Regions from separate parts of the Aeribacillus sp. FSL M8-0235 genome, predicted to be linked through region 3. Evidence: predicted binding sites of a transcription regulator. Region 3 holds the regulator's gene; each other region holds the start of a gene.
What was found. Region 3 encodes Rex, which represses fermentation and respiration genes when NADH is low (regulators of the CRP and FNR family bind a similar motif). Its sites were predicted from a motif close to TTGTGAAATATTTCACAA; they were not measured.

Region 1 (10,746 bases), 3.2 Mb from region 3:
CAAGGTTATTCAGCTTTTCTATGAGCTTTTATTTTCATTTCGATCTTACTTATATAAATAAAAGCACTTAAATTTCAAAAACGGCCAATAAAGCTTTTTTTCCCTTCGACTTAAAACGTATAATCGAGATTCAGAAAAAATTTCCGATTACCTCCCCCATTTCATCTAGGGCATTTTCCGCATCCATAGCAATAAAAAAAACCGGGCGTGAAAATTCCACGCCCAGTTTCTTCTACCAGAATTTAAATCCCGGTGAACTTGGTGCATTTTCAATGATATCGATGACCGGTACTGTATAAGCGATTACAATTAGCACAACAGACAGACCGATCCAAATTTTCCAATTTTCTAGAAGCAATGGCGTTTTTTCCGCATCTTCATGAACTTCACCAACTGGAAATTCTTCCGTTCCTTTTGGAGCAGCCACTGCCAAATTTATAACAATATAAAGAATCATCAAAATGGCAACGAATAAGATGGCTCCGCCAACCGCCATGATAGTTTGATAAGACATCCATTCCAACGCCTGCGGATGGTCTCCATATGTTGTATAAGCGGTCCGCCGAGGAGCTCCAAACAGACCAACTGTATGCATGGCTCCTGACATTAGGAACATACCGATGCACCAGAAAACGGTTTGAATGATCCCTAATTTATTTAATCGCGGTGTTAACGTTCTGCCTGTTAAATGAGGAACCAACCAATAGGAAATACCAAAAAACGTCAACGCTACAGTGGTGGCCACTGTTAAATGGAAATGTCCTGTTACCCATAAAGTGTTATGAACGACTTGGTTCATTTGGTTACTTGCATTAATGATTCCGCCTGCTCCGCCAGGAATAAAAACGAGCATTCCCATAAACGGTGCAAAAAAGCGAACATCTGTCCACGGAAGCTTTTTCACCCAGCCAAACAGTCCGCTGGCCCCTTTTTCTCTTCCGCTTATTTCAAATGTTGCAAACAAAGCGAAAGCTGTCATTAAAGATGGAACAATGACCATAAACGTCAACACAATTTGCAAAAACTTCCAAAACGGAGTGATCCCAGACTCTAGTATTTGATGATGGAAGCCGACTGGGATGGAAAAAAGAACAAACAGTACAAACGCCAGTCTTGCAAGCGAATCGCTGAAAATTTTCCCGCCTATTATTTTTGGAATGATGACGTACCAGCACATATAGGCAGGCAATAACCAGAAATACACTAATGGATGGCCGAAATACCAAAAAAGTGTTCTGCTTAACAGCACATTGATTTTATCGACTAACCCGAAGGACCAAGGAATAAACTGGAATAATACCGTTACTGCTACGCCCAATGTTGCTATGATCCATAAAATCATTGTGGCAACTGCCATAAAGCTTAATAGAGGAGACGGCTTTCCTTCATTTTTCTTTTTCCAGACAGCGTATTGGCTAAACATGCCAGCTCCGCTTACCCAGCTGCCGACTACAACAAGCGTCAGACCGATATAAAACCATGGCGATGCTTTAAGTGGTGCATAAAAAGTGTATAGAACGGTCGCTTTATTTAATAAGATCATAACCGTTGTAATCGCTGTTCCAATCGTCATAAGCCAAAAGCCGATCCAAGCCGACTTTTTGGCAAACGGAGTTAAATCACCTGTCGTCCGACTCATGGAAGCATATAAAAAACCAATGATAAAAAATGTTGTAAAAACAAGTGCCAACAAAACGCCATGAGCAGTCAAAAGCTGATAATATCCGATCCCTGCCGGAAGCTCAAGCGTTCCGCTTCTAACAAAAGCCTGCAATAACCCGGCAATCGCTCCTAAAAACAATGCAATATAACCAACTGCAATATGGGCGAGCGCCAGCTTTCCATCGTTTGGGTGAAGCGCTGTATTTTTCATGCTTTTGTCACCTCAATTTTCGTGCTCATCATTTGGTGCCCCGTACCGCAATATTCGTTGCAAATTATTAAATAGCTGCCGGGTTTATGAAATGTATGTGTAAGCGAATTCACATGTCCCGGGGTCACCATCATGTTTACATTTGTGCCAACGATTTCAAGGCCATGAACAACATCTTTGCTTGTCACGATAATATGAACTTTTGCTCCCTCCGGTATTTTTATGTCATTCGGCATAAAGGCAAAAGCTTGAGAAACTATAACAAGTTCGTATTCGTTGTCTCCAATTTTCTTTAAGCCTGGTTGATTAAACGGCTCTGTCGTGTCTACTTTTTGCGGATCCAATGTGGTCAGATCACTCGGCGGATGATGACCTTGTGCAAATGCACTGATGCCCACGATTGTTAAAAACATCACAAGCGTACCTATACCTATTAATAGCCAAACCTTTTCAAGTCTGTGCAAATGCAAGATGATCCCCCTCCTTTATAATCGTTGAATAAATAAGTAGTAAACTCCAAACCAAGAAAGTATTAAAAAAAGAGCCAGCATAAGAACGGATAAAAAAGTGCCAAATAACGAATATTCTTTCTTTTGAGCAATTTCCTGCTCTTTTTTATCGGAGATGAATTCTTTTGCCACCCATAACACCACCTTTTCTTCTTTTAAAAAAATTGTAGTTTAGCTTACGTTAGTCAATCTGTGAAAAAAATCACATTTTCCATAGTACTTTTTGACAGTATGTTGAACAAAAAAACATTGCATTCACACTGAATCTTCTATCATTAGGAAGCTAGGAGCCAAAATGAACGGGACACATTTTTGGATAAAGCTCTGGCTATGACCTTTGAATCGGTTAAGAAGGTCACCCTTTCATTTCTTTGCACAAAAAAACGCCTGTCCCGATATAGTAGACAGACGTTTATATTTACATATATTTAACTGCAGCAACAGCAAGAAGAACCCATGCAATTAAAAATGAAATGCCTCCAAGCGGCGTAATTGCACCTAACACTTTGATCTGCGTCACACTTAATATATACAGGCTTCCGGAAAACAGGAGAATACCGATGAGCATCAGCCACCCGGCCCAATTTGCATAGCCTGCCTGCGGATGCTGCTGCAAAAACAGAGCCGTGACAAAAAGGCCTATCGAATGGAACATTTGATATTGTACACCTGTTTGCCATGTCTCCAAATATTTTTGCGGAATTTTCCCTTCCAAACCATGGGCGCCGAATGCTCCTAAAGCTACAGACAAAAAAGCACCGACGGCTCCAAGAATGAAAAATATTTTCATCATCTTCACCCCTCGTATACTAAGTTTCAGAAAGTTTTTTTATCGAATTTCCAGTCCGATACGCTCCTTGACAATCGCATATCTTGGGTGGTTGCCTTTGTGGGAGGGGCGCGCCCCTCCCACAAAGGGTTGAGCGTACCGGGGTTGGACTTTTCGCAATGTTCCTGGATAATGGTCTTAGGATCATCGGGGATACTCTTCTCACTCCTGTAGCTTTGACTACTTGTAAAGTCTGTCTCCTCGGCCCCTGTTTGGACGTCTAACCCGCAGGCTGTTCCCGTTGGTTTTCCCCATGCTGGAAGGAGCAGCTTCCAGGGCAGCCCATGGTCCAACGTGAGTTCTCATATGCGAGGGTGACTGGTCAACAGGCGCGATCCGGGGGCATCCCGAAGAGTCCTACCCCTCGATCCTACAACAATAGGAGGTGATCTCATGAAACTCTACGTCGGGATCGACGTGAGCTCACGCGACTTAGCCACCTGCATTATGGATCATGAAGGAAATACGTGCGCACGCTTCAAAGTGGATAATCATCTTCTGGGCGCCACCTTCCTTCGGGATCAAATCCTCCTGTGGGCTAACAAGCGAAAGCCAACCGAAATTCTGATCGGGATGGAAGCCACCTCGGTCTACAGTTGGCATCCAGCTATGTTTTTCCACCAGCAGGAGGCCTTGCAGGCTTGGAACGTCAAGGTGTTTACGATCAATCCAAAGCTCATTCGCAAGTTTAAAGAAGCCTATGTCGACTTGGAGAAAACGGATGACATCGATGCTTGGATCATTGCGGATCGGCTTCGCTTCGGCCGTCTGAAGATGACGGCTGTCCTCAAGGAGCAGTTTCTCGCGCTTCAGCGACTGACACGCATGCGATATCATCTCGTCCACCAGTTAACCCGTGAGAAACAGTATTTTCTCCAGCACTTGTTTTACAAATGCAGTTCCTTTACCCAAGAGGTGGACAGTTCGATCTTCGGACATGCCATTCTCGAACTGCTGCTTGAGTCGTGGAGCCTCGATGACATCTGCCAAATGGATGTCAAGCAGTTGGCCGACTTCCTGCGCCAAAAAGGGCGCAATCGCTTTGCCGATCCGGAATGCATCGCCAAGTCGATTCAAAAGGCGGCCCGTTCGTCGTATCGGTTGTCCAAGTGTGTCGAGGATTCCATCGACTTGCTGTTAGGGCTGTCGATTCAATCAATCCGCAGCCTGCAATCGCAGCTCAAAGAGCTCGATAAAGCCATTACCCGCCATCTTGAAGGCATTCCGAACACACTGCAAACCATCCCAGGCATCGGACCGGTTTATACCGCAGGCATCCTGGCCGAAATCGGGCAAATCGAGCGGTTTCACAACCAGGCCGCCTTGGCAAAATATGCCGGCTTGACATGGTCCAAGCACCAATCGGGCCGTTTTCAAGCCGAGGACACCTCCCTCATTCGTTCCGGCAATCGCTATCTCCGTTACTACCTAGTGGAGGCTGCCAACTCGGTGCAACGGCATGATGCGACGTTTCGTGCGTACTACCGGAAGAAGTATGAGGAAGTGCCCAAACACCAACATAAACGAGCCCTCGTCCTCACCGCTAGAAAACTCGTGCGTGTGATCGATGCGCTGCTACGCAACGGTCAAATCTACACGCCAAGAAAGGGGGAAGATCGATAAGAGGATCGATCTGGTATACCAATATCAACCTTTAGACCCAGTTTATTACATGTACCAATACTGGGTTTCTTCAGTATTGCCTTTTTTCGGATCATCGGACAAGGGAATTTCCAATTTCTATGATTTTTCACCTTGACATATTACCGCAGGACTTTTTCCCTTCATCTTACCTTATCGTCCGTTTTTTTTAAATGAAGATTTTACAGATGACAAGATTTTGTTTAGAAATCAAAAATAGATTCTCCATTTGCATCGTCTTCGACCAACAAACGTTCTTTCATTGTCAGCGTTTTGCTGTTTGCATTTCCGATCATTTTTTCCAGCTCTAATGGAGTTATTTCACTTTCGCTTTTTGGCTCTTGAATAGCTGAAAAATCATAATTTTCCTCTTGTTGATCCAAAATAACATCACATAAAGAACGGATGACAAGAAGCCGGGCTTTTAGATCATGAGGTGTTCCTGCTGCCTTTGCCTTTTTCAGTTCCTCCTCCATTTTGCCTATTATGCTTGAAACCGGTATATTCAACTCCTATCGCTCCTTATTGAAAGATAATGATCTTGCTTTTTTTATCATATTTGATTTTTTCCTTATTGACAAACTTGTCTGCTTCATTCACTTTTCATAACAAACTTGTTACAATAAGTAAGGAATTTTTGAGCACAAGGAGGGCCTGCAGATGGACAATCAATATTTGCAAACAATAAACGGCGATTTATGGTTAACAGAAGATGAAAGAGAAAATTTAAAAATCAGCTATAGAATCAAAGAAGTGCTTTTTTCAAAGCAATCCCCTTTTCAACATGTTATGGTATTGGATTCATATGATTTTGGCCGCATGCTAGTGCTAGATGGAGTTGTGCAAACCACTTCTATTGATGGGCATATATATAATGAAATGATTTCCCATGTCCCGCTCAATCTCCACCCAAATCCGGAAAAAGTGCTGATCATCGGCGGCGGAGACTGCGGTGTTGCCAGAGAAGTGTGCAAATATGATTCAGTGAAGGAAATCGATATGGTGGAAATTGACGAGCTTGTCGTTTCCGCATGCAAGGAGCATCTGCCTGAAGTGTCAGGAAACTTAAGCGATCCGCGCGTAAATTTCTTATTTATTGACGGCGTGAAATATGTAGAAAACAAACAAAATGAATACGATGTGATCATTGTTGACTCTTCTGACCCGATTGGACCGGCAGAACAGCTGTTTTCAAAAGATTTTTATACCAACCTATATAAAGCGTTAAAAGACGATGGCCTCATGGTATGCCAAAGTCAATCGCCTGTTTTCCACTTGGATGTTTTAAAACGGTCTTATAGCCATATTCAATCTTTATTCCCGATTACAAAACTATACACAGCTGTTGTTCCTACATATCCGGGAGGACTATGGAGCTTTACAATCGGATCGAAAAAATATGAAGATGTAAAGTCGGACAATTTTTCGAAAGATACAAAATATGTAAATCAAGCTATTCTCGAAGGGTGCTTTAAGCTTCCTGAGTTTTTGCAGCAAGCATTGAAATAATGGAGCTGGCCCAAAAGTCATTGAAAGTTGGCTTTTTGGGCCTCTATTTGTTTTGACAAAAAAACATACTTTCTAGTAAAAATGCAAGCGTCAAACGAACAATAAAGAAAGAACTGTGTGCTGCAAAATAAAGTACATAATATTGCAATCAGACAAAGACGAGAATTTGCTTAAAGAAACGCAAAAAGTGAGAGGCGATGGTAAAGCACCTCTCACTTAGATAAAATCTCTTTTGCAACTGGGAATTCGCCTATTTGTTCATATTTTTGAAGCAGTTGTTTTGAGATTTGATTGGATATTCTGCTTTTTCATTTTGGGTAACGTCTAATACCTCAATCAATCTGGAATGAAATTCTTCTAGGCTAGGCACTTTACCTTCTTGCATATACTCTTTTTGAATTTTGAGAAGGCAAAATGCGATCTCTGCCCGCTCCTCACCATTTAAATCTTTTTTCAGAGCAACGTAATCATTATTAATAATAAGTCAGGAGATATCTTTTGATTACCAATAATCTTTATTAATAGATTTTTAAAAGCTCTACCTTATAATTTAAGTTATAAATTTCTTTATCTAACCTTTCTACCTGATTCTAAAAAATTTTCAATCATTCCGAGCTATTTCTATCATCCATACTCGATCTCCTCCTGTTCTTTTCTTTCAACTGGACGAAAGATCAGAATCACTTCTACAATGGCTTTAGCTCCAATTCTTATAGCTGTGGCTCCAAGTGGCTTCTTCATAGCATCGTATCCGAAAAAAGAGCTTTTTGTCTGACGAGGGTGCACAAATCTATTCTTGAAAAAAATGGGGCAGAAAGTGTGTTCGGTCAATATCAAAAACAATTGGTCGTTCCGCAGATTTTCTTTTCGAGGGCTTTCGAAAGTCCAAACGGAGTTGGAATTGTGGCCATGGAACACAATCTGTTGAAAGCGGCCGGAAAATCTTTCACTTTCAACAGAATCTCCAAAAAAATAAAAAGACGGATGAAGAAAAACTTTATGATGTTTCTTCATCCGTTTTATTTTTGGATAGTCCCTTTTTCATGTTTCCACTTATCACGCAGACGGCAGGCAGCAATTAAATGTCATTATCGCTGATGCACCAGTCAATTTCTTCTGATCCGATGGACTTTAAAAATTGATTTGCTTTAGAAAAAGGCCTGCTGCCAAAAAAGCCTCTGTTTGCCGAAAATGGCGATGGATGCGGCGACTCAATGACAAAATGCTTATTCATGTTAATCATTTCTTTTTTCGCCTGTGCATGCCTTCCCCATAAAATAAAGACGACTGGACGCTCTCGCTCGTTTAAACAGCTAATCACTCGATCGGTAAATTGTTCCCATCCTTTTCCTTTATGGGAATTGGCTAGTCCCTGCCTTACCGTCAGCACAGTGTTCAATAATAGAACACCTTGCTTCGCCCATTTGACAAGATGACCGTGGTTTGGAGGCTTGCAGCCGAGATCGTTCTCAAGCTCGATGAAAATATTTTTCAGAGACGGCGGCTGAGCAATCCCCGGCTTTACGGAAAAGCTTAATCCATGTGCTTGATTCGGTCCATGATACGGATCTTGGCCTAAAATGACAACCTTTACTTCTTCATAAGGCGTGTAATGCAAAGCATTAAAAATGTCGTACATATCCGGATAAATCGTATGATGGGCATATTCCTGCTTCAAAAATTCCCGCAGCTCTTTGTAGTATGGCTTTTCAAACTCTTCTTTCAGCAGTTCCCACCAATCATTTTTTAAAATCTGCTTCAACGTTTGCCACCCTCTTAGCTTCTACTGATCTATCACTATTTTTAATGTTATGATGATTCGGCTTTTTTTGTCAAAGGGTGACAGCTGCCGCTAATATTTTGCAAAATGTTCCACATGAAACATTAAGGCTTTCGACAGAAGCAAGAGGGCAAAAATCGCAGTAAAGACTGAAATATCAACTTTTTAGCCGTTCCCATTTTAAAGTGAGAAGCTTGATGCTCTAAATGTACGAAAAACATTTGACGCATTTTTATCACGTTTAAACACGCCGGAATGCTCCAAAATAACGCAAATGTTCTGACGATTCTATTGATTTTCGTCTGATAGAAACTCGCAGGTAAACGGAATATCCGTTCATTTTTAACAATTACCGAATAGCCCAAATGAGACAAAGCTCGTCATTGAAAAAATGCTGAAACAGACGGACAAAGCCTACGACATCAAATATGCTGCCCCCCTCGATGCTTTAATGTGGCAGACGCCATAAGGAAGGCATTTCAGGCGAGGATCATGATCCTGAGGCACACCTCATCCCAATCATTTGCTAGAAGAGGTTTCGAGCTTGATGTCGATACACAAGACGGAAATAATTTTTTTGCTTACTCCTTTATTCAAGTTCACAAAAAAATTATTTATGTTTCTTTTTGATTACAAATTTTTTCGTAATTGCAGCTTTTTTTGAATAGTTCTTTGCATAAGCACATAATTTTATAAAGAGAATGAACAGAAAGGACAGGTTTAAAAACATATGAGCATAAAGAAAATCTATATAGGTATCGCATTTATTTCTTGTTTCTTTTTTATTCTTTCATCACCAGTTGCAGCTGAACAAAAGATTGATGGTCAGCTGATCATAATAAACAAGAGCGTAAATAAACTGGCATTTTTTGAAGACGGAATTCTTCAAAGAGTATTTCATGTCGCAACAGGAAAATATGCTCAGCTAACTCCAGAAGGCATTTTCCCCATTGTCACAAAAATTAAAAACCGCCCTTATTTTAAAGAAAAGATTCCAGGAGGAGACCCGAGAAATCCATTGGGTGATCGCTGGCTTGGTCTTGATGCTTTGGGATATTATGGAAATAATTTTGCCATTCACGGCAATAATAATCCAAGATCGATTGGAACGTATGCAAGCAGCGGATGTGTCCGCATGCATAACGCCGAAATTCGCTGGCTCTTTGAAAAAGTTGAGCTGCATACGCCAGTCATTATTCTCAAATCCAATAAAAGCTTTGACGTTATTGCAAAAGAGCACGGATATTATACTGAACAAGGGGTTCCTGTCACTATTCGGAATGGAAGAGTGCTGTTTGAAAGGGAACAGTTAACGAAATCACCCGAAAATATGTATTCACCGCAGGGAGCTTTTGCTAAACAATAAACCATGGGGCGGAGACGGAGCAAGCAGCTGAATTACTCCGTTCCACTCAAAAGGTTTGCTGAATTAGACGAAATCGGGAAAGTATTGAGCATTTAGTCTCTCCGTTCCATGCGAAGCCAGTTGCAACATCGGGAGTGATCACGCTTCTTCTTGATGTTTCATAAAATCAACAGTTGCGATGATGCCTTGTTCGTAAGGAGTTTTTGGCAGCGGCCCGATTCTTTTTTCAAATTTTTCACCCGATAATACGACAGGCTCTTCGACTAAGTACATCATTTCAACCATTTCCTTCATCATCGGGCTGAATAACCCTAAAAAATAAATCATCGATTTCGTGACAACACTTACTTTCTTTTCATATTGAAGCTTTTCCCTCAAGATTTGAATAATTTCCCGTCCGGAAATAACTCCCGCCCCCGGTATATTCCAGTGCTCATGATAGGTATCGTCCCTTAATGCAAGCTCAACTAAAGCTTTGGCTCCGTCCGGCAAAAAAATATATTCCCTCGGTATATTTAAATCCCCGATAAATTGAGATCGTTTATTTTGGATAACATTTTTTAACGTATGATGCAACAATGTTTTTTCCCCACATGGACCGTAAAAATCGGGGAAGTGAGCGATTAAGTAGTCTACTCCGCTCTTTTCCACCATTTCAGCAAGCCGCAATCGTATTTTTCCTTTTTTAGTATGAGGATTTTTCGGATCAGTCTCGGACATTGTTTTTCCATTTGACCGTCCATATGCATAAATATTATCAACGACAACAAGCTTAGCTTTTTCTTTTTTTGCTGCCGCCAGCACATTTTCCATGATGATCAGTAGATCTCTCTCCCACTGCGGATACGGTATGTTAATGGCATGGAAAATCCATTCCGCACCTTCGCATGCTTGCAAGATGCTGGATCGATGGAGGGCATCTCCAGCGACAATGCTGATGCGACCGTTCAAACGGTGAAACATTTTTTTCATTTTTTCTGTATTGCGGGCTACGGCGACAACCTCAATATTCTCTCTATTCAGCAATTCATGAACTAAATTGTAGCCCATTCCGCCTGATGCACCTAAAATAACCGCTTTTTTCATCCTTTTTACCTCCGATCTTAAAATTAACCATTGGTCAATAATATGCAAAAAAGTAAATAAGCTTAAGTGCTTATTACTTTTTTTAACTTAAAAATCCTTTGATTAAAAAAGCAACATATTGTTCAGCAAGTCCTTCCATATCTTTATACTCAG
Region 2 (10,746 bases), 3.2 Mb from region 3:
TTTTAACAGTGCTGGCCGATTTTAAAGAAAAAGCACCAATTCAAAAAGGGCAGCTGATTGTCATAGGGTGCTCAACGAGCGAAGTAATCGGAGAAAAAATCGGCACTGCCGGAAATACGGATGTTGCCGAAATGATATTTTCTGCATTATCGGAATTTCAAAAAGAAACAGGTGTAGAGCTCGCTTTTCAATGCTGCGAGCATTTGAATCGCGCTCTTGTCGTTGAACGGGAAACAGCAGAAAAGCGCAATTACGAAATCGTTTCTGTCATCCCAATCCCGAAAGCAGGCGGTTCCATGGCAGCGTTTGCTTATGAGCATATGAGGGATCCGGTTGTTGTTGAATTTATTAAGGCAGATGCAGGCATTGACATCGGAGATACACTTATTGGCATGCATTTAAAGCATGTTGCTGTCCCTGTTAGAAGTTCGGTCAAGCAAGTCGGACAAGCCCATGTAAACTTAGCTTTTAGCCGGCCGAAGCTTATCGGCGGTGCGCGGGCAGTTTATACAAAATAAACATTCGAATATTAGCAGTGCGAACTTACGTCATGGTTTGTGCTGCTATTTTTTATAAAAGAAGTGGAGCGGAACGAAAAAAAACATGCACATCATTTCTTTGAAGTATCGGGGCCCCTCCATCTTTAGAAATTGTAAGCAAAAGTCGTATCAAACTTTGATGCGATTTTGTTTAGTGAAAATACAGGTTGCCGATCATTTCCTGCTTGACGACTCTGTGCATTGAGCTAGGTATAGAAGCTCCGTTGGTCGAGTTGTACAAGACATGATTCATTTTACAAACTGATAGTTTAAGTATACAGGCAGAATCGAGGTTTTAAGAAATTCCGAATTAAAAACTATTCATGCCAAAAAAAAGTTTGGGAAGAATACGCTTACATAAAAGAAAAGGGTTGCCAAAGGATGATCAATACGGTTATTCTGATTAATAAGTAGATCGGCATGACGATTTTGTCGCTCGCCTGTGCCGTTCAATCGATGAAAGACTAGAGGGGGAACATTTCATGAAATATATTCAACAACAGGATCCTGAAGTATATGAAGCGATACAGAACGAATTAAAGCGCCAGCGTACGAAAATCGAATTGATTGCGTCAGAAAATTTTGTCAGTGAAGCGGTAATGGAGGCCCAAGGTTCTGTATTAACAAATAAATATGCAGAAGGTTATCCGGGACGTCGCTACTATGGAGGATGCGAATATGTTGACGTTGCGGAAGATTTAGCTCGCGAACGGGCGAAAAAAATTTTTGGAGCTGAGCATGCAAACGTTCAGCCGCATTCCGGTTCTCAAGCCAATATGGCTGTTTACTATGCTGTCTTAAATCATGGGGACACTGTTCTCGGAATGAATTTGTCTCACGGCGGCCATTTAACGCATGGAAGTCCGGTAAACTTCAGCGGAATGCAATTTAATTTTGTTGAATACGGTGTTGATCCTAACACTCATCTTATCGATTATGATGATGTTCGAGCTAAAGCTCTTGAGCATAAACCGAAAATCATTGTTGCTGGTGCCAGCGCTTATCCTCGTGAAATTGATTTTAAAAAGTTTCGGGAAATCGCTGATGAAGTGGGAGCTTACTTAATGGTTGACATGGCTCATATTGCCGGCCTTGTTGCTGCAGGTCTTCATCAAAATCCTGTGCCGTACTCCCATTTTGTAACAACTACGACGCATAAAACACTTCGCGGTCCAAGAGGCGGAATGATTTTATGCAAAGAAGAATTTGCAAAACAAATTGATAAAATCATTTTCCCAGGCATTCAAGGCGGTCCGTTAATGCATGTTATTGCAGCAAAAGCGGTAGCATTGGGAGAAGTTTTACAAGAAGAATTTAAAACATATGCGCAAAACATTATCAACAATGCGAAGCGGCTGGCAGAAAAATTAAAAGAAGAAGGACTGACTTTAGTATCTGGAGGAACAGATAACCATTTGATTTTAGTTGATGTCCGCAACCTGCAATTAACAGGAAAAGTTGCTGAACATGTTTTGGACGAAATCGGCATTACTGTGAATAAAAACGCGATTCCATTCGATCCTGAATCACCTTTTGTTACAAGCGGAATCCGTATTGGAACGGCAGCTGTCACAAGCCGCGGTTTTGGTTTGGAAGAAATGGATGAAATCGGATCGATTATTGCATTTGCATTGAAATTCCATCAAGACGAAGTTAAATTGGAAGAAGCGAGAAAACGGGTGCAAGCTTTAACAGAAAAATTCCCGCTCTACCCAAATTATTGAGGAAATATTGAGTGTTCGAAGCCACATGCTTCGGACGCTCTTTTTTTTATTTTAATTTTCTGCCTCTTAAAACTATTTAAAATGGATTTCATCGTTTGGAATGTTGTCGAAAAAGGTTGGTGAAAATGTTGAAACTCAAAAATTTTTTCTGTAAAATCTATTGAGGCAAAAGAAAAGGAGATGTGAAACTTGGGCAAAGTGTTTGTATTTGATCACCCGTTAATTCAGCATAAGCTATCCTATATTCGCGATAAAAAAACCGGAACAAAAGAATTTCGAGAGCTTGTGGATGAGATTGCTACATTAATGGCGTTTGAGATAACACGAGATCTTCCGCTGGAGGAAGTGGAAGTAGAAACCCCGGTAGGAGTAGCGAAAACAAAAATCTTGTCAGGAAAAAAACTTGGGGTTATTCCCATTTTGCGTGCGGGGCTAGGAATGGTTGACGGCATTTTGAAACTGATTCCTGCCGCAAAAGTCGGCCATATCGGGTTATATCGGGATCCGAAAACATTAAAGCCTGTAGAATACTATGTAAAACTTCCTTCTGATGTGGAAGAGCGGGATTTCATCGTTGTTGACCCAATGCTGGCTACCGGCGGTTCAGCAGTTGAAGCAATAGAGTGTCTAAAAAAACGCGGTGCAAAAAATATCCGTTTCATGTGTCTAGTAGCTGCTCCTGAAGGGGTAAAAGCAATGGAAGAAGCTCATCCAGATGTCGATATTTACATTGCCGCACTTGATGAGAAATTAAACGACCATGGCTATATCGTACCAGGTTTAGGAGATGCAGGAGACCGTTTATTTGGTACAAAATAACAGGAGAGGGCGAAGTGAAGTGCCCTCTCTTTCTTTTTTGTATAGTATGAAAAATTCATTAATATAAGGAGCTGTCCAGAAAGTCAAATCCCCATTTGAAAACACAAAATCATAAACATCGATATATCAACGTTTCTGAAACATTAATAGGCGTCAATAAGCCGTAAAAACGACTTATTAAACAGCTCCATCAATTTCTCACTTTTCCCTTAAAACGACTTTTTTCATGCAATAAACTGATGTTCATAGCGAACAATAAGTGCTGAGGTGATAGAAATGGGAAACCCTTCAGTGCGAATTTGTTTGCTTTTTGTCTTCATTTTCCACGTTTTTGATATAACTGCTTTTGCAAAGACCTTCCCCGAACATCCACAAATCCCTGAAGAGAATGCTGATGAACAAGTCACAATGATCATTGTTTTGTCAGATCAGAACCTTTCAAAAATAAAAGAGTTGATTCAAAAAAAATATCCGGAAATAAACATTTGCTGGGAATATAAAAAAACGTTTACCGGATTTTCCGTAAAAGGGAAAAAAAGAGACCTAGATCAGCTAGTAAAAGAGCCTTACATTGAACATGCAGAGCCTGTAACGACTTTTCAAGCAACGGTTGAAGAAAGTGTTCCTTTTATAGGCGGCATCGATGCACGCGGCTATTTTGACGCGAAGGATGAAAGATTGACGGGAAAAGGAGTGAAAGTAGCTGTTATAGATACGGGGATCGACTACAACCACCGAGATTTACAAAAAAATTATCAAGGCGGATTTGATTTTGTAGATCAAGACAAAGACCCAATGGAAACAGTCGCGAAAGACAATTCGAGGACAATTCACGGCACTCACGTAGCAGGAATTATAGCCGCAAATGGAAAATTGAAAGGGGTTGCTCCGGATGCCTCCATCATTGCCTATAGAGCGCTTGGCCCTCATGGATACGGGACGACAGACCAAGTTATTGCAGCGATTGAAAAATCGATTGAGGATCAGGTAGATATCGTAAATCTTTCCCTTGGCAATGATGTGAACGGCCCGGATTATCCGACAAGCCTGGCGTTAAACCGAGCCGTTGAAGAGGGGATAACTGCAGTTGTATCAAGCGGAAACTCTGGACCTAACATTTGGACCGTCGGTTCGCCTGGCACTGCAAGCAAAGCAATTTCCGTCGGCGCATCGACACCGCCGCTTGACGTAAAGTATTTAACCCTTTCAGGATTTCAAAAGAAAATACCAGCTGAATCTTTGTTCAATTCTGCCCCTTGGACAACAATTAGAGGACGGATAGAATATGCAGGCTTAGGGGAGAAAAAAGACTTTAAACCTTCTGTTAAAGGAAAAATAGCCTTGGTGAAGCGCGGGGAGATCACGTTTGCCGAAAAAGCGAAAAATGCAAAATCAGCCGGAGCCCAAGCGTTGATTATTTGCAACAACATGAAAGGGAGATTTACCGGCAATTTAGAAGAAAAATTGGACTTTCCTGTTGTCTCCATCTCAAAGGAAGATGGCGAATGGCTGCTGAAACAATTGAATGAAAAATCGTTCATCAAAACAACCATTCAGATAGAAAAAGATCGCCTCGCACCCTTTTCATCAAAAGGACCGGTAACAGTCACATGGGAAGTGAAGCCCGATCTTGTCGCGCCTGGTGTAGCAATTGACAGCACAATACCTAAAGGGTATATGGCTCTTCAAGGAACAAGCATGGCTGCTCCGCATATAGCAGGCGCAGCGGCACTGATCAAACAAAAGCATCCAGATTGGTTACCGGAACAAATAAAAGCAGCTATGATGAATACTGCTAAACCGCTTTATAATCAAAATGGAAGGCTGTACAAGGTGTTTGAGCAGGGGGCGGGAAGAATCGATATTTTATCAGCTGTTCAGACAAGAGCTCTCATTTATCCGGCATCTCTATCATTCGGTCAATTTCACAAAAATATCGGCAGGAAAAAGAAAGAGATCACGTTAACTCTTGAAAATCTCTCCGATCAAGAAAAAACGTTTGTTTTTTCGAAACCGCATTATCAAAAAGGGGTTCAATGGCAGCTCCCTCTTTCCGTAAAGGTTCCTGCTAACGGGAAAAGAGAAGTATCCGTCTCGATTGATGTTGCACCGAAATCATTGAGGGAAGGATTGTATGACGGGACTCTTCTTGTGACGGGCGGCAGCCAGACAATCCGCCTTCCATATTTATTCGTTGTTGGCGAACAGAGTTATCCAAAAATCATGGGATTTGAATTTGGTCTTGCCGATCAAGGGAATATGTACCATTATGAACTTTATTTGCCGCAAGGGGCGGATGAATTCGGGATTGCCTTGTATGATCCGGATACTTTAACATTCAAAGGGTTTTTAGACTGGCAAAGAAATATCCCGGGAGGTTTGTTGAAAAGAGATATTTCCGGGCAATTTAAGGACATTCCAAACGGCGTTTACAAAGCGCTCATTTTTGCAAAAAAAGACGGGGAAGAAAGCAGCTATGAAACGACAATCATTTTAGATAAAAAAATATTAAAAAGTCAATAGAAACAGCAAAAATATTTGTGAACAAATTGTGATATTATTAACAAATAGCTCAACTTTTGAAGTGAAACAGATTGACATTGAATGGTGCCTATTGTATGCTAAACGGGGTGGGATGATAAGGTTTTCAACAGCCTTTTGATATAATAAAAAATAAGGTAATTTTATATTGTGAGGACATACCCAATGCGGCAAAAAGAGCACCATCCGCTCCGAGCATACGCTTTAATGACCGCCATTCTTTCCTATTTGGCAGGATCAGTGCTCGTTGGCATTTTTGCAGGAAGATGGCTTGATCGACAGTTGCATACAGAACCCGTTTTTTTGATCATTGGTCTTCTAATTGGACTGGCTGCGGGAATAGTTGCGATGCTGAGATTAGTCCAACATTTTTTTCAGGAGAATGAACGGTAACTATGGATCGTATTGAAAAATTGTTTGTGCGCAGCAAAAAATATTTGCTGTTTTTGCTTGCCATCTATGTGTTAGCATGGGGGTTTACTCCTTATCAAGATATTTTCCTCGGTCTTGCCCTTGGTACAAGCTTTAGCCTCTATAATTTATGGATACTAGTGCGTAAATCAAAGCAAATACAGCAAGCAATTGAAGAAGGCCGTACAGCACGTTCGCTTGGAACGGTTTCAAGGATGGCAGCCGCAGGATTGGCGGTATTAATCGCACTCAAATTCCCTGAACATTTCCATTTAATTAGCGTGGTTATTGGTTTAATGACAATATATATTGTCATTATGATAGATTCTATTCTATACATTTGCGGACAAGCTTGGGAAGAGAGGTGAATTTTGTTGGGTCACGAAGCGCCGATAGTAAAATTATTAGGGCTTGAATTTAATTTGTCCAATATTTTGATGATACTTGTTTCTAGCGCAATTGTATTTATCATCGCCGTATTGTCGACCCGCTCTTTGGCAATGAAGCCAACGGGCATGCAAAACTTTTTGGAATGGGTCATGGATTTTGTGAAAAACATTATTAACAGCACGATGGACTGGCAGACAGGCGGCCGATTCCTTACATTAGGAATGACGCTCATCATGTACATTTTTGTTTCCAATATGCTTGGTCTACCATTCGCTATCGTTGTTGACCATGAACTTTGGTGGAAATCGCCTACGGCTGATCCTACTATAACGCTGACACTGGCCATTTTAGTCGTCGGTTTATCGCATTATTACGGGATTAAATTAAAGGGCTTTTCCGCCTATGGAAGCGACTTTTTCAAGCCACTGCCGTTTTTGTTCCCGCTTAAAATTATTGAAGAGTTTGCAAACACGTTGACGCTTGGTCTTCGTCTTTACGGTAACATCTATGCTGGGGAAATTTTGCTAGGTCTGCTTGTCAGCTTGGCTACTAGCGGAGCATTTGGCTTCCTCGGGGCAATTATTCCGATGATGGCGTGGCAGGCATTCAGTATTTTTGTAGGTGCAATCCAAGCTTTTATCTTTACAATGTTGACAATGGTTTATATGGCGCATAAAGTTAGCCATGACCATTAAAAATAAATGACTTCATCATTATGTTTGTGTAAAAAATTATCTTTAAACAAATAAAGGAGGACTTTATTCATGAATTTATTAGCAGCTGCAATTGCAATTGGTTTAGCGGCACTTGGTGCTGGTATTGGTAACGGACTTATCGTATCTCGTACAGTAGAAGGTATTGCACGTCAACCTGAGGCGCGCGGTATGCTTCAAACAACTATGTTTATCGGGGTTGCGTTGGTTGAGGCGATTCCGATTATCGCGGTTGTTATTGCATTTATGGCTTTTGGTGCATAATTCAAAAATTTCAAAAGAGCCTTGCCCAGATTGGTGTTGGAAAAAGGCTTTTTAGAAGTGCATGCAATCAATTTGCGTGAAGTCCGAATCGAAAGGACAGCAAGTGAAAAAGAGGAAATGGCGAAGTTTTTTAAGCATCTTCGCCATTCCTTTATGTTGTGAATGGTAAAAGAGTCCCAATATAGCCGGTAGTTGGAGAATGGAAGTTTTGAAGGGAGTGAAACGAAGCCGTGTTAACAGTTGAATTTGCCCTCGGAGCTGGAGGCTTCGCAGCAGGAGATATGCTCGTTCAGCTCGTTGTATTTTTAGTTTTGTTAGCATTGCTCAAAAAATATGCTTTTGGTCCGCTTATGGGCATTATGAAACAGAGGGAAGAATTTATTGCAAATGAAATAAACGCTGCGGAAGAAAAGCATGCGGAAGCCAAAAAGCTTGCCGAAGAGCAGCGTGAGCTATTAAAGCAAGCCCGCATCGAAGCACAGGAGCTTGTTGAAAATGCGAAAAAACTCGGCGAACAGCAAAAAGAAGATATCATCCAAGCGGCTCGTGCGGAGGCAGAAAGACTGAAAGAAGCAGCCAAGAAAGAAATCGAACACGAAAAAGAGCAAGCCGTTGCTGAATTGCGTAATCAAGTGGCATCATTATCCGTTCTTATTGCTTCTAAAGTGATTGAAAAAGAATTGAATGAGGCTGAGCAAGAGAAGCTGATCAATGATTATATTAAAGAGGTAGGAGAACAGTTATGATTGGCGGAGTGGCAAAGCGCTATGCGTCAGCTCTTTTTCAAATTGCAAAGGAAAAAAATCAAGTGAAGCAGTTTGAAGAAGAATTGCGGATTGTAAAGCAGGTGTTTATTGAAAATCAAAAATTGCTGCAAATTTTAGAGCATCCGAAGGTGTTGCTCGAAAATAAAAAATCATTGGTCAATGAAGCGTTTTCTTCATTGAGTGCTGAAATTATCAATACTCTTCTTCTGCTTATCGATCGCCATCGCATCCGCTTAGTTCCTGAACTTGTAGATAACTTTGTGGAGCTTGCAAATGAAGAACAGCAAACAGCAGAAGCAACGGTTTACTCCGTCCGTCCGTTGAAGGATGAAGAAAAGCAGGCTCTTTCAGAAGTATTTGCGCAAAAGGTCGGAAAAAAATCGCTTAAGATCACAAACATCATTGATCAGAACTTAATTGGCGGACTGAAACTTCAAATCGGCAATCGTATTTTTGACGGTAGCATCAAGAGTAAGCTCGAACGCATCGGGCGGAATTTAGCGAAAAGTTCGTAGATAGGGGTGAAACTCATGAGCATCAAAGCTGAAGAAATTAGTGCACTGATAAAAAAGCAAATTGAAAACTATCAGTCTGAAATAGAAGTTAGCGATGTCGGCACAGTTATTCAAGTAGGTGACGGGATCGCACGTGCTCATGGCCTCGACAATGTCATGGCCGGTGAGCTTGTCGAATTTTCAAACGGCGTTATGGGATTAGCCCAAAACCTTGAAGAAAATAACGTCGGTATTGTTATTTTAGGCCCTTTTAAAGACATTCGTGAAGGCGATGAAGTGAGAAGAACAGGACGGATTATGGAAGTTCCTGTTGGAGAAGAGCTGATCGGCCGCGTTGTAAATCCGCTTGGACAACCAGTGGACGGGTTAGGCCCGATTGAAACAACAAAAACACGTCCGATTGAAAGCCCTGCCCCAGGCGTCATGGACCGGAAATCTGTTCATGAACCGCTGCAAACGGGTATTAAAGCGATCGACGCTCTTATCCCAATTGGCCGCGGACAACGCGAGCTCATCATCGGTGACCGTCAAACAGGTAAAACACAAATTGCGATCGACACAATCATTAACCAAAAAGAAGAAAACATGATTTGTATTTATGTTGCGATCGGACAAAAAGAATCAACAGTTCGAAATGTTGTTGAAACACTCCGTAAACACGGTGCATTAGATTATACGATCGTTGTAACGGCATCTGCGTCTCAGCCGGCTCCATTGCTGTATTTGGCTCCATACGCTGGTGTATCTATGGGCGAATATTTTATGTACCAAGGAAAACACGTCCTTATCGTATATGATGATCTTTCAAAGCAAGCTGCCGCTTACCGTGAGCTTTCTCTATTACTACGCCGTCCACCTGGACGTGAAGCGTTCCCTGGGGATGTCTTTTACTTGCACTCCCGTCTATTGGAACGTGCAGCAAAACTTAGCGATGCAAAAGGCGGCGGATCTTTGACGGCATTACCATTTGTTGAAACGCAGGCTGGCGACATCTCAGCTTACATTCCTACGAACGTAATTTCCATTACAGACGGACAAATTTTCTTGCAATCTGACCTATTCTTCTCAGGTGTGCGCCCTGCGGTAAACGCCGGATTGTCCGTTTCCCGCGTCGGCGGTGCAGCGCAAATCAAAGCGATGAAAAAAGTTTCGGGTACGCTTCGGTTAGACCTTGCGGCATACAGAGAGCTTGAAGCATTCGCTCAATTCGGTTCAGATCTAGATAAAGCAACTCAGGCGAAGTTAAACCGCGGTATGCGTACAGTTGAAGTATTGAAGCAAGGCATCAACAAGCCGATCCCAGTTGAAAAACAAGTCATGATCCTTTACACCTTAACAAAAGGATTTTTAGATGATATTCCTGTTGAGGATATTCGCCGCTTTGAAGAAGAATTTTATGCTTATTTAGATCAAAATGAAAAAGAGCTTCTTGAAGAAATCCGTTCGACAGGAAATCTGCCTGAAGACGAGAAAATGGAAAAAGCCATCAAAGGATTCAAAAAAACTTTTGCAGTTTCTGAATAAAGAACGATAAGGCTGTGAAAATACGGGGATTCTTTTCACAGCCGTTTTCAAAACATGATCGGCTATTTTTCAAAAAGGTGGTGAGAACCTTTGGCATCGTTGCGCGATATTAAAACACGCATCAATTCGACGAAGAAGACAAGCCAAATTACAAAGGCGATGGAGATGGTTTCAGCTTCGAAGCTGAATCGGGCGGAAACCAGCGCCAAGTCATTTGTGCCTTACATGGAGAAAATTCAAGAAGTTGTGGCAAACATCGCCCTTGGGAGTACGGACGTAAGCCACCCGATGCTTGAAAAGCGTCCGGTCAAAAAGACAGGATACGTTGTCATTACATCAGATCGCGGGCTTGCCGGTGCGTTTAACAGCAACGTGCTGCGCGCCGTTTATCAAACGATTCAAGAACGGCATCGTTCGACGGATGAATACGCCGTGATTGCCATCGGAAAGGTCGGCCGCGATTTTTTCAAAAAACGCGGTATGCCTGTCGTTGAAGAAATTGTCGGATTAGGCGATGATATAAGCTTTTCGGATATTAA
Region 3 (10,746 bases):
ATTTTAGTTTCAGCGGGCTGAAGTCAGCGGTGATTAACACTCTTCATAACGCGGCGCAAAGAGGGATCACGATAGATCCGAAAGATATGGCTGCAAGTTTTCAGCAAAGTGTTGTAGAAGTTTTAGTGGAAAAAACTGTTCGTGCCAGTGAGAAGTATCAAGCTAAGCAAGTTCTTTTATCAGGCGGAGTAGCGGCGAATAAAGGATTAAGAACTGCTATGGAGGAAGCATTCAAAAAGAAAAAAGGGATCGACCTCGTCATTCCACCATTGTCCTTATGCACAGATAATGCGGCCATGATTGCAGCTTTCGCTGATGTACTTTATGAAAAAGGAATTTTCGGTGATTATCGTATGAATGCTCATCCTGGATTGGAATTAACGTCATATATATAGAGGCAAAATAGGGTCGAATGAACAGCGGCCCTATTTTTTTGTTTTAACCACAGGTTATCCACAAAGAAAATCTTCATTTTGGATAAATAAGACGAAACATTGAAATAGAAGAAGAAAAAACAAGGTGAAACATGTGGATAACTAAAGGGGTTTGTTGTGGATAATGTGAACAAATAAGACAAATATTATAAGATAAGGAACTAATGATGTGGATAACTGTTTGAGAGAAACATGCTGAAGGAAACAAAATAAATAAAAAACCGGCATGAGCCGGTTATTCAGAAAGAAGTGATTCCCATTCCTCTATCAGCTGATCTAGTTGTTCCGTTAACATGACATTTTGATCATGAAGTTTTTGAGCTTTTTCATGATCTTGGTATATATTTGGATCGCAAAGCATTTCATTGTTTTCAGCGATCGCTTCTTCAATTTCTGCTATTTTGTTTTCAAGTTCTTCAATGCGGCGCTGTCTTTGCCGTTCCTTTTTTTTCAATATTTTTTCTTGTTCATAAGATAATTTTCCTTGTTTTTGCTCTTTGGTTTCGATAGTTGGTTCTTTCAACTGTTCAAGCTCGATCATCTCCGCTTTTTTTGCAATGTAATAATCATAGTCCCCGATATATTCGGCAATGCCTTCTGTGGATAATTCAAAAATTTTGGTCGCGATTTTGTTGATAAAATAACGATCGTGCGAAACAAACAAGATTGTTCCAGGAAAATTTATCAGAGCGTTTTCCAATACTTCTTTGCTGTCGAGATCCAGATGATTCGTAGGTTCATCCATGATGAGAAAGTTAGCTTTTTTTAGCATTAATTTCGCTAAAGCGAGCCGAGCTTTTTCTCCTCCGCTTAAAGACGAGACGGTTTTCAGCACTTCATCTCCTGAAAAAAGGAAATTCCCTAAAACCGTTCGGATTTCTTTTTCTGTTTTTTCGGGATAGTCATCCCACAATTCATCTAAAACCCGTTTAGATGAAGACAAATCCGCTTGTTCCTGGTCATAATATCCGATTTGGACATTAGATCCAAACTGAATTTTTCCGCTCAGCGGCTTTAAGCGGTTGATGATCGTTTTTAATAAGGTAGATTTTCCAACTCCGTTTGGCCCTATTAAGGCAATTGAGTCCTTCCTGTTGATCGAAAAGTTAATATTTTTCACGATCGGAGTTTTTTGATCGTAGGAAAGGGACAAATCAATGGCTTTTAACACGTCATTGCCGCTTTGCTTTTCGATTTCGAAGGAAAAGCTGGCTGACTTCTCGTCCCCAGCGGGCCTGTCCAGTATTTCCATTTTCTCAAGCATTTTCCTTCTGCTTTGCGCACGTTTCGTTGTCGATGCTCTTGCTAAGTTTCGTTGAATAAAATCTTTCATCCGCGCGATTTCTTCTTGCTGTTTTTCAAATTGTTTTAATTCCCTTTCGTACGCTTCCGCTTTTTGTTTTAAATAAGCGCTGTAATTCCCAACATACTTCGTACAAACTGTTCGTGATATTTCATAAACAGTGTTGACAACGCGATCTAAAAAGTACCGGTCATGGGAAACAATTAGAACCGCTCCATTATAATGCTGTAAATATTGTTCGAGCCAGTTTAATGTTTCCATGTCGAGATGGTTTGTCGGCTCGTCGAGTATGAGCAGATCCGGTTTTTTCAACAGGAGCTTTCCGAGTGCTAACCGGGTTTTTTGTCCTCCGCTCAAAACCGAAATTTTAGTTGAATAGTCGTAATCAGCAAACCCTAATCCATGCAGCACAGAACGGATATCCGCCTCATATTGATATCCGCCATTTTCTTTATATAAATGTTGGAGTGAATCATATTCCTTCATTAAGCTTTGCAAAGCATGAGAATCTCCAGCTGAGGAGATAGCTGCCATTTTTTGTTCAATATTTCGCAGCTCAGCTTCGATGTTCCGCAGCTCTTCAAAAACGGTTAGCATTTCATCCCATATCGACTTAGTTGATTCTAATCCTGTGTTTTGTGCCAGATAGCCGATTGTTAAATCTTTTGGCTTCACAATTTCACCAGAATCAAAGGGCATTTCACCGGCAATGATTTTCAATAATGTTGATTTTCCGGCTCCATTGCGGCCTACAACGGCGATTTTATCTCCTGTTTGGATTTCCAGCTTAATATTCGATAAAATAAGGTCAGCACCATAATATTTTGTGATTTTGTTTAACTGCAATAAAATCATCCATAGTTCACCTCAATCTTTGCTAGAATAAGTGTAGCCTATATATTTGACTGCAGGCAACTGACCTGATGAACAAAAGGACAAGAAATTGTAACAATCGTTCAAAAGACACGAATAAAAAAATAGTGTATAGTTTTTATATAAGGAGAGTTTGGAGAAAAAACAAATAAAAAGAAATGTAGACGGAGAAGAAGATCAGGATGGAAGCGTTATCAGTCTGATATTGTTTCATACAGGCGAGCAGCCGCTTGCTAGAAAACATAGTTAAAAACAAAATTAGTCAGGTTGTTTTGGATTGCGAGGGATGAGCATTGAATCAAGATCAATCTAAGATACCGCAAGCAACTGCAAAAAGATTACCTCTATATTATCGGTTTTTGCAAAATTTACATGCCTCGGGAAAACAACGTGTTTCCTCTCAAGAACTGAGTGAAGCAGTAAAAGTAGATTCTGCGACAATTAGAAGGGACTTTTCATATTTCGGAGCGCTGGGCAAAAAAGGTTATGGATATAATGTCAATTATTTGTTATCATTTTTTAGAAAGACGCTTGACCAAGATGAGTTGACCAAAGTTGCCCTCATTGGAGTCGGAAATTTGGGAACAGCTTTTTTAAATTACAATTTTACAAAAAATAACAACACACAAATTGTTATTGCATTTGACATTAATAAACGAAAAGTAGGAATGAAAATTGGTGGAGTTCCAATTTATCATTTGGATCAGCTAGAAAGTGAATTGCCTGATGATGTGCCTGTTGCGATATTAACGGTCCCGGCAACTGCCGCTCAAGGAATAACGGATCGGTTAGTGGAAAAAGGCATAAAAGGCATTTTAAATTTTACGCCGGCTCGCTTAAATGTTCCGGATAAAATTCGGATTCATCATATCGATCTATCTGTTGAACTTCAGGCTCTTGCATATTTTTTAAAACATTATTCGAATGAAGATTGAAGGAGCGATATTAAATGCCAACAATTGGAATTGGAAGCTTGCTGTTGATTGTATTTGCAGCTCTGCTTGTTTTCGGGCCGAAAAAACTTCCTGAGCTTGGAAAAGCTATAGGAGAATCATTAAAGGAGTTTAAAAGTGCCACGAAGGGCTTAGCAGACGATGATGAAGAAAACAAGAAAAATGAATAGCAAGAAGAATGGATGAATAATGATGAGCGAAAAAAAAATGTCCGTGTTGGAGCATATAGCGGAGCTTAGAAAACGGCTGATTATTGTAGTCGTTTTCTTTTTCGTTGCTATGATTACTGGCTTTTTCATAGCGAAGCCAATTATTGTTTTTTTACAGCAAACTGATGAAGCAAAGCAATTCGCCTTAAATGCTTTTCGTCCTGCAGATCCATTGATCGTTTATATGCAGATTACATTTATTATTGCTTTAATTCTAACTTTCCCTGTTTTATTGTACCAGCTTTGGGCGTTTATCAGCCCAGGACTGTATGAAAAAGAAAGGCGGGTCACATTAAGCTATATACCGTTGTCGGTTGCTTTATTTCTTTTAGGTATAAGCTTCTCTTATTTTATTTTGTTTCCTTTTGTCATCGATTTTATGGGGCGGCTTTCCAATGATTTAAACATTCAACAAATGATAGGAATAAATGAATACTTTCGTTTCCTGCTGCAGTTAACATTGCCTTTCGGACTGTTGTTTCAGCTTCCCGTTGTCATTATGTTTTTAACAAGACTCGGGATCATCAATCCGGCGTTTTTGGCAAAGGTTAGAAAATATGCGTATTTTGTATTGCTTGTTATCGCAGCGATTATTACGCCGCCTGAAATTGTGTCGCATTTAATGGTCACGATTCCGCTATTCATTTTGTATGAAATAAGTATCATTGTTTCAAGATTTGCTTACAAAAAAGCACAGTCTTCTCAAATAAAAGAATCAGATCAAAAGTAAAACCGATGGGCTGTTATAAACATATCCCTCTTGTGAAGACAGTATAGGCTTTTTTCCTACTGTCTACACAAGAGGGATAATATCATTACACCTCATCGGTTGTTTTTTGCTTTCCGAATTTTATATGAGAAAGTGAACATGCGGATGGAAACAGCAAAATCAAACGTGGCTAAAATCATTAAAATCATATTTGTAGCTGTCCACATACCATTTTCAGCATGATGAATTGCTAAATATGTAAATAGAACTCCCATGATAAAATAGAAGAGTCCCATGGAAACGGGATGAAAATTCATAATCTTAGCTGCCTCCAATAATGATTTGTATTTGTTCCATTTGCTTCATCATGTTTTCAATCTCATCATGATAAATTGTTTGAATGATGACTACGATTGTATTCATCATTGTATGGGCAAAAATAGGGACTAATATGCGTTTTGTTTTATAATATAAAAAAGCGAACGTAAACCCCATTGCTGTATAACGCAATAAAAGTTCAGGCTCCCCATGCACGATGCCGAACAATAGCGAGCTGACAAGCGCGCCGATCCAAAAATTCGTTTTTTGATAAATCACCCCGAAAATAATTTTTCGGAAGATAATTTCTTCAAGAATCGGTCCTATTATTGATGTGACAATAATCAAATAAGGCGTTGCTTCAATTAAATCCATAATGACTTGAGTATTTTCCGACATCGGATTAACTTTAAGTACATATATTTCAATATTGCCAACGATTGTTTGAATGAAAAAAGCTAAAAAAACTCCGAAAACAGCCCATATGGCAGATTCGCCGAAAGAAGCTTTTTCAATCCGGACATTATTTTTTCGTTCATGACGAAGGAGAAATAAAATAATGACAAACGCAGCAGTAAAACTTGTAATCGACCAATATGCTTGCGCTTGAAAAAGTCCTGCATTGAGATTTTCATCGACGCCAACACCCAGTTCATAAAAAAGGGGAACTCCAATATAGGATGAGAGCTGCATAATGATGTACGTAATGATGATCCACCAATATTGCTTTTTCACGAATAGTTCTCCTTTATAAAAGATTCATATGACTATTTTAACACACAATGTTTTAAAGAAAGAAAAACAATTTTGACAAGGTAAGCACTTAATGGTGGATGTTAAAATTTTTTTAAAAGAGACTTGAAAAATAGAGGAGGTTTCTTTAATATAATAATTGGTGTTAGCACTCGATAGCAATGAGTGCTAATAATGAATAAGGAATAAATTTTGAAAATCTCAAAAGATATTTGAGGAGGTTGTTTCCCTTGTTAAAGCCATTAGGTGATCGCGTTGTAATTGAACTTGTTGAAACAGAAGAAAAAACAGCAAGCGGCATCGTATTGCCTGACACAGCTAAAGAAAAACCTCAAGAAGGTAAAGTAGTAGCAGTTGGTACTGGTCGTGTATTAGACAGCGGTGAACGTGTTGCAGTTGAAGTTGCTGTTGGCGATCGCATTATCTTCTCAAAATACGCCGGCACAGAAGTAAAATATGACGGCAAAGAATACTTAATTTTGCGTGAAAGCGACATTTTGGCTGTGATCGGCTAATAGAGACAGCCCAATATCATAGACAATTTAAATTTTGAGGAGGTTTTCGCAACATGGCAAAAGAAATTAAATTCAGTGAAGAAGCACGTCGTGCAATGCTGCGTGGTGTGGATAAATTAGCAGATGCGGTTAAAGTTACTTTAGGACCAAAAGGCCGTAACGTTGTTCTTGAGAAAAAATTCGGTTCTCCGTTAATTACAAACGATGGCGTTACGATTGCAAAAGAAATTGAATTAGAAGATCCATTTGAAAACATGGGTGCAAAATTAGTTGCAGAAGTTGCTAGCAAAACAAACGATGTTGCTGGGGACGGTACAACTACTGCAACAGTTTTAGCTCAAGCAATGATCCGCGAAGGACTTAAAAACGTAACAGCTGGCGCAAACCCAATGGGTGTACGTAAAGGAATTGAAAAAGCAGTTGCTACAGCTGTTGAAGAATTAAAAGCAATTTCTAAACCAATTGAAGGAAAAGAATCAATTGCTCAAGTTGCTGCTATTTCTGCTGCGGATGATGAAGTAGGTAAATTAATTGCTGAAGCAATGGAACGTGTTGGTAACGATGGCGTTATCACTATTGAAGAATCTAAAGGTTTCACTACTGAGCTTGACGTTGTAGAAGGAATGCAGTTTGACCGCGGATATGCTTCTCCATACATGGTAACAGATTCTGATAAAATGGAAGCTGTTCTTGAAAATCCATACATTTTAATTACTGACAAGAAAATCTCTAACATCCAAGAAATCTTGCCAGTTCTTGAGCAAGTTGTACAACAAGGCAAACCTTTATTAATCATTGCTGAAGATGTTGAAGGCGAAGCTTTAGCAACATTAGTTGTGAACAAACTTCGCGGTACATTTAATGCTGTAGCTGTAAAAGCTCCTGGATTCGGTGACCGCCGCAAAGCAATGTTAGAAGATATCGCCATTTTAACAGATGGTGAAGTTATTACAGAAGATTTAGGTTTAGATCTTAAGAGCGCTACTATTTCTCAATTAGGCCGCGCTGCAAAAGTTGTTGTAACGAAAGAAACAACTACAATTGTTGAAGGCGCAGGCGCAAGCGACAAAATTGCAGCTCGCGTAAATCAAATTAAAGCTCAATTGGAAGAAACAACTTCTGAATTTGATAAAGAAAAACTTCAAGAGCGCTTAGCAAAATTAGCTGGCGGCGTAGCAGTTATCAAAGTTGGTGCCGCTACTGAAACAGAATTGAAAGAACGTAAACTTCGCATCGAAGACGCTCTTAACTCCACTCGTGCAGCAGTGGAAGAAGGAATTGTCTCCGGTGGTGGTACAGCTCTAGTTAACGTTTACAAAAAAGTTGCTGAAATTGAAGCAGAAGGCGACGTTCAAACTGGTGTAAACATCGTTCTTCGCGCTTTAGAAGAGCCAGTTCGCCAAATCGCTCACAACGCTGGTTTAGAAGGCTCTGTTATCGTTGAACGCTTGAAAAAAGAAGAAGTTGGAATCGGCTTTAACGCTGCTACAGGCGAATGGGTGAACATGATCGAAGCTGGTATCGTTGACCCAACAAAAGTAACTCGTTCTGCTCTTCAAAACGCAGCATCCGTTGCCGCTATGTTCTTAACAACTGAAGCAGTTGTTGCTGACAAACCAGAAGAAAACAAAGGCAACGGCAACCCAGGCATGCCTGACATGGGCGGAATGATGTAATAATTGCTCAAAAATCTTGGAACACCAGGGTTTCCTGGTGTTCCTTATTTTTTTGACCACATTTTGACCACGAAAAAATCACAAATTTTTATAAAGCTTCTCATAAGTTTCACTGGGCTTTTGGGGAGCTTCTTTATTATTAATGGCGCAACATTATTTTCTTTTTAATAGAATAACGATGTAGAGAAATGATAATTAATAGGGACAATATTTACTGACTAGGTACCGTCAACAATTTTGTGTAATGTAAGATAGATAGGGGATCGCTGAAATGGATTTGGAATAGAGAGGGACTGTTTCCTCCACGGGGTTGTCCAAAAAATCAGTTACCCTGACCTTTTGGACAGCCTCTTTTATCGTGACTCCAAAAAGGCGCCCGATAACTGAATAACACGTGAGCTTTCATTAGTGGGTATAGCCTAAAAAGAACCTCTATCTCGTTCCTTTAAATGATTATCAAACGCCTCTTTAAACCTTATCCTTCTTGGGTGAAACAATTTTTCCCTTAACCTGCTTTAACGTCGCTACTATAAGAAAGCTAACAATCACTAATAAGAACCACGAACTTACCTTTCCTAGATGAACGAGGCTCCATGCATCGGTTTGGTTTGGATATTCCCAAGCTCCAAAGAACGTTGCGATATTTTCGGCTATCCATATAAAAAATCCGATGAGCACAAAAGAAAGTACGAGTGGCATACGGTAACGAGTTCCATCAACCTCGAATGCGACCCATGATTGCCAAAAAACGATCATTACAATTCCAGTTAACCACCAACGAACGTCAATCCAATAATGGTGGGTGAAAAAATTCAAATAAATCGAAGCTGCAAGAGGTACAACTACCAAAAATGGTGGCCAATTAACCAGTTCAACCTTAAGCCTCCTCCACGCCTGGCAAAGATAACTCGCTACACTTGCGTACATGAATCCACTATACAAAGGCACTCCAAAAATTTTGAAATATCCTTCCTCTGGATAAGACCATGAGCCCATATGTACCTTGAAAAGTTCAAGAGCAAGTCCAATAAGATGGAACAATGTGATAACCTTTAGTTCATCCCGTGTTTCAAGCCCAGAACGCACCATCCACCACTGCATCAGAAGGCAGATGATGAGCAGCCAGTCATACCGTGGCAGGAAGGGAAGTGGCATGATTTTTGTGAAAGCCAAAGAGGCAAAAATAACGACAGGAAACAAACATGATAGAGCCTGCTCCCAACCAAAACGAACGAGTTGTTTTAGGGCTCTCATGATCTGTGCCTCCAAAGGTTTTTTCTGAATATATGTAAGCCCTGCTTAGTATAGTAGCTAAATAGATTTAGGGTTATGTACATAGGTTCACCACCGAATAATTTCTTTTATTTTAAAAGGCTGTTTAAAGAAGATTTATATCATCTAATTCCTTTTTATTCCAAAACATTATGAATGGTTAAACTCATGAGTAACTCCCCTTATAAATTTGATTCATTTGATACTGGATATTATTACAGCAATGATAGAAACTCAGAATATCATGGTGGAATAGGAGATTGCCAACGAAAAAATGAAATGTTAACCCTCCTACTGCCACCATTTTTGAAAGAATTAGTACTTATAAAAAATGTCAACAATAACAACCTGTAAAATATCACGCTTTATTATCCTTGGGTGTCTTCGTCACTTCTGTATTCTAAAATATCTCCAGGCTGACATTCTAAAGCCTTACAAATCGCATCTAAAGTTGATAATCGAATCGCTTTTGCCTTTCCATTTTTCAATATAGAAAGGTTAGCCATCGTTATTCCAACCCTCTCCGAAAGCTCTGTAACGCTCATTTTCCTTTTAGCCAGCATTACATCAATATTGATTATAATTGCCAAGTTATTCACCTCAGATCGTTAAATCATTTTCTGATTTTATATCAATGGCAGCTTTTAAAAGCTTTTGAAGAAGAGCTGCAAAGACTGCAATAATCGTTGAAGCAAAAATAACGCCCAATCCGATTAGCATGATACCTGGGGCGTCTTCTAATTTCGCAGCGATATAGAAGAATGGCAAACCTGGCACATACAATAAACTGATTATGATTGCACAGTATTTTATATTCTTTAAAGCCTTTACAGATAATTCCGAGAAAGCTTTGTTCTTGTCAATATAACTTAAAAGTTTAAAAGCTTGATACAGAGCAAAGAAAAATGGTACCGCCGATACATACATAACTATTAATAAGCCATATAGTACATAAGCGAACTCCGAATCACTTTCTGCTGCTTCTTTAGCTAACATAGGCAACCCAAATATACATAAAGCAAGAACTGGAGTTCCGATAATAAAAACAGCTATTTTTAAAAACAATGTTGATCCTTGTTTCATAAAAACAACCTCACTTATTTATTGTTAATTTGATTTTAATACGCATTTTATCGTTTTACAATAAATTATTATTTAATTTTATTATATTTTTATTGTTTTATAGAAATATCCTTTTAATTTTAGACAAAAATAAAAAGCATTCCTCATTTCAAAGAAATACTCTATAACTTAAACTATTCAATTTACAACTTGTTCAACTAACCTGTAACGTTAATTTAAATACATGAAGCTGCACGGGATAGTTTAGTTATCGGAATTAAGTAAATTTATAAAAACTATATTTTTATAAAATAATGCTTAAAATAGGTGCACAATAACTTCTACATTAAAAATCTAGTATTATTAAGGCTTCAAAAGGTGTCAAAACATAGTGACATAAATCAAAGGAGAAAATAACATGAAATATAAAACATACAAAGCAACAAATTTAACATGGCTTAAAACTGCTGGGGGCTCATACGTGTATAAGCAAGAAGTTGCTTGCTGAACTGCAAAGAGGCGATACTTTGGTCGTGACAAAATATTTCTAAGTGGCTTATGATGCTAAAGGTCATCAGTTAAGCAACGTATCTATTCCCATTAATTAAATTTTGGTGTGTTTTGTTCAAATAGCAACGATGTTCTTTTTTCAAACGGGTGCGTTTCTGC

Region 1: NSQ71_RS17665 (cytochrome c oxidase subunit 2A) is a predicted target of Rex. The motif match lies at 2,573-2,590, and genes of this name have one in related genera.
Region 2: NSQ71_RS17410 (AtpZ/AtpI family protein) is a predicted target of Rex. The motif match lies at 5,632-5,649, and genes of this name have one in related genera.

What each region holds. Positions count from the first base shown of each region.
Region 1 is NZ_JBBOBW010000001.1:3,633,346-3,644,091, forward strand. It holds gene NSQ71_RS17655 (b(o/a)3-type cytochrome-c oxidase subunit 1) at 233-1,873, opposite strand; gene NSQ71_RS17660 (cytochrome c oxidase subunit II) at 1,870-2,343, opposite strand; gene NSQ71_RS17665 (cytochrome c oxidase subunit 2A) at 2,359-2,514, opposite strand; gene NSQ71_RS17670 (DUF423 domain-containing protein) at 2,801-3,172, opposite strand; gene NSQ71_RS17675 (IS110 family transposase) at 3,605-4,834, shown strand; gene NSQ71_RS17680 (YwdI family protein) at 5,056-5,361, opposite strand; gene speE (polyamine aminopropyltransferase) at 5,513-6,361, shown strand; gene NSQ71_RS17690 (uracil-DNA glycosylase) at 7,440-8,123, opposite strand; gene NSQ71_RS17700 (L,D-transpeptidase) at 8,872-9,507, shown strand; gene NSQ71_RS17705 (SDR family NAD(P)-dependent oxidoreductase) at 9,646-10,593, opposite strand; gene NSQ71_RS17710 (TetR/AcrR family transcriptional regulator) at 10,676-10,746, opposite strand, start outside.
Region 2 is NZ_JBBOBW010000001.1:3,579,878-3,590,623, reverse strand. It holds gene NSQ71_RS17430 (TIGR01440 family protein) at 1-518, shown strand, start outside; gene glyA (serine hydroxymethyltransferase) at 1,022-2,263, shown strand; gene upp (uracil phosphoribosyltransferase) at 2,453-3,082, shown strand; gene NSQ71_RS17415 (S8 family serine peptidase) at 3,359-5,605, shown strand; gene NSQ71_RS17410 (AtpZ/AtpI family protein) at 5,789-6,016, shown strand; gene NSQ71_RS17405 (ATP synthase subunit I) at 6,019-6,402, shown strand; gene atpB (F0F1 ATP synthase subunit A) at 6,409-7,119, shown strand; gene atpE (F0F1 ATP synthase subunit C) at 7,189-7,401, shown strand; gene atpF (F0F1 ATP synthase subunit B) at 7,683-8,147, shown strand; gene NSQ71_RS17385 (F0F1 ATP synthase subunit delta) at 8,144-8,683, shown strand; gene atpA (F0F1 ATP synthase subunit alpha) at 8,699-10,207, shown strand; gene atpG (ATP synthase F1 subunit gamma) at 10,298-10,746, shown strand, end outside.
Region 3 is NZ_JBBOBW010000001.1:386,317-397,062, forward strand. It holds gene tsaD (tRNA (adenosine(37)-N6)-threonylcarbamoyltransferase complex transferase subunit TsaD) at 1-395, shown strand, start outside; gene NSQ71_RS02045 (ABC-F family ATP-binding cassette domain-containing protein) at 670-2,592, opposite strand; gene NSQ71_RS02050 (redox-sensing transcriptional repressor Rex) at 2,904-3,545, shown strand; gene NSQ71_RS02055 (twin-arginine translocase TatA/TatE family subunit) at 3,560-3,733, shown strand; gene tatC (twin-arginine translocase subunit TatC) at 3,756-4,502, shown strand; gene NSQ71_RS02065 (YdiK family protein) at 4,595-4,798, opposite strand; gene NSQ71_RS02070 (CPBP family intramembrane glutamic endopeptidase) at 4,803-5,534, opposite strand; gene groES (co-chaperone GroES) at 5,783-6,067, shown strand; gene groL (chaperonin GroEL) at 6,121-7,743, shown strand; gene NSQ71_RS02085 (DUF817 domain-containing protein) at 8,212-8,997, opposite strand; gene NSQ71_RS02090 (helix-turn-helix domain-containing protein) at 9,384-9,605, opposite strand; gene NSQ71_RS02095 (DUF2975 domain-containing protein) at 9,616-10,098, opposite strand.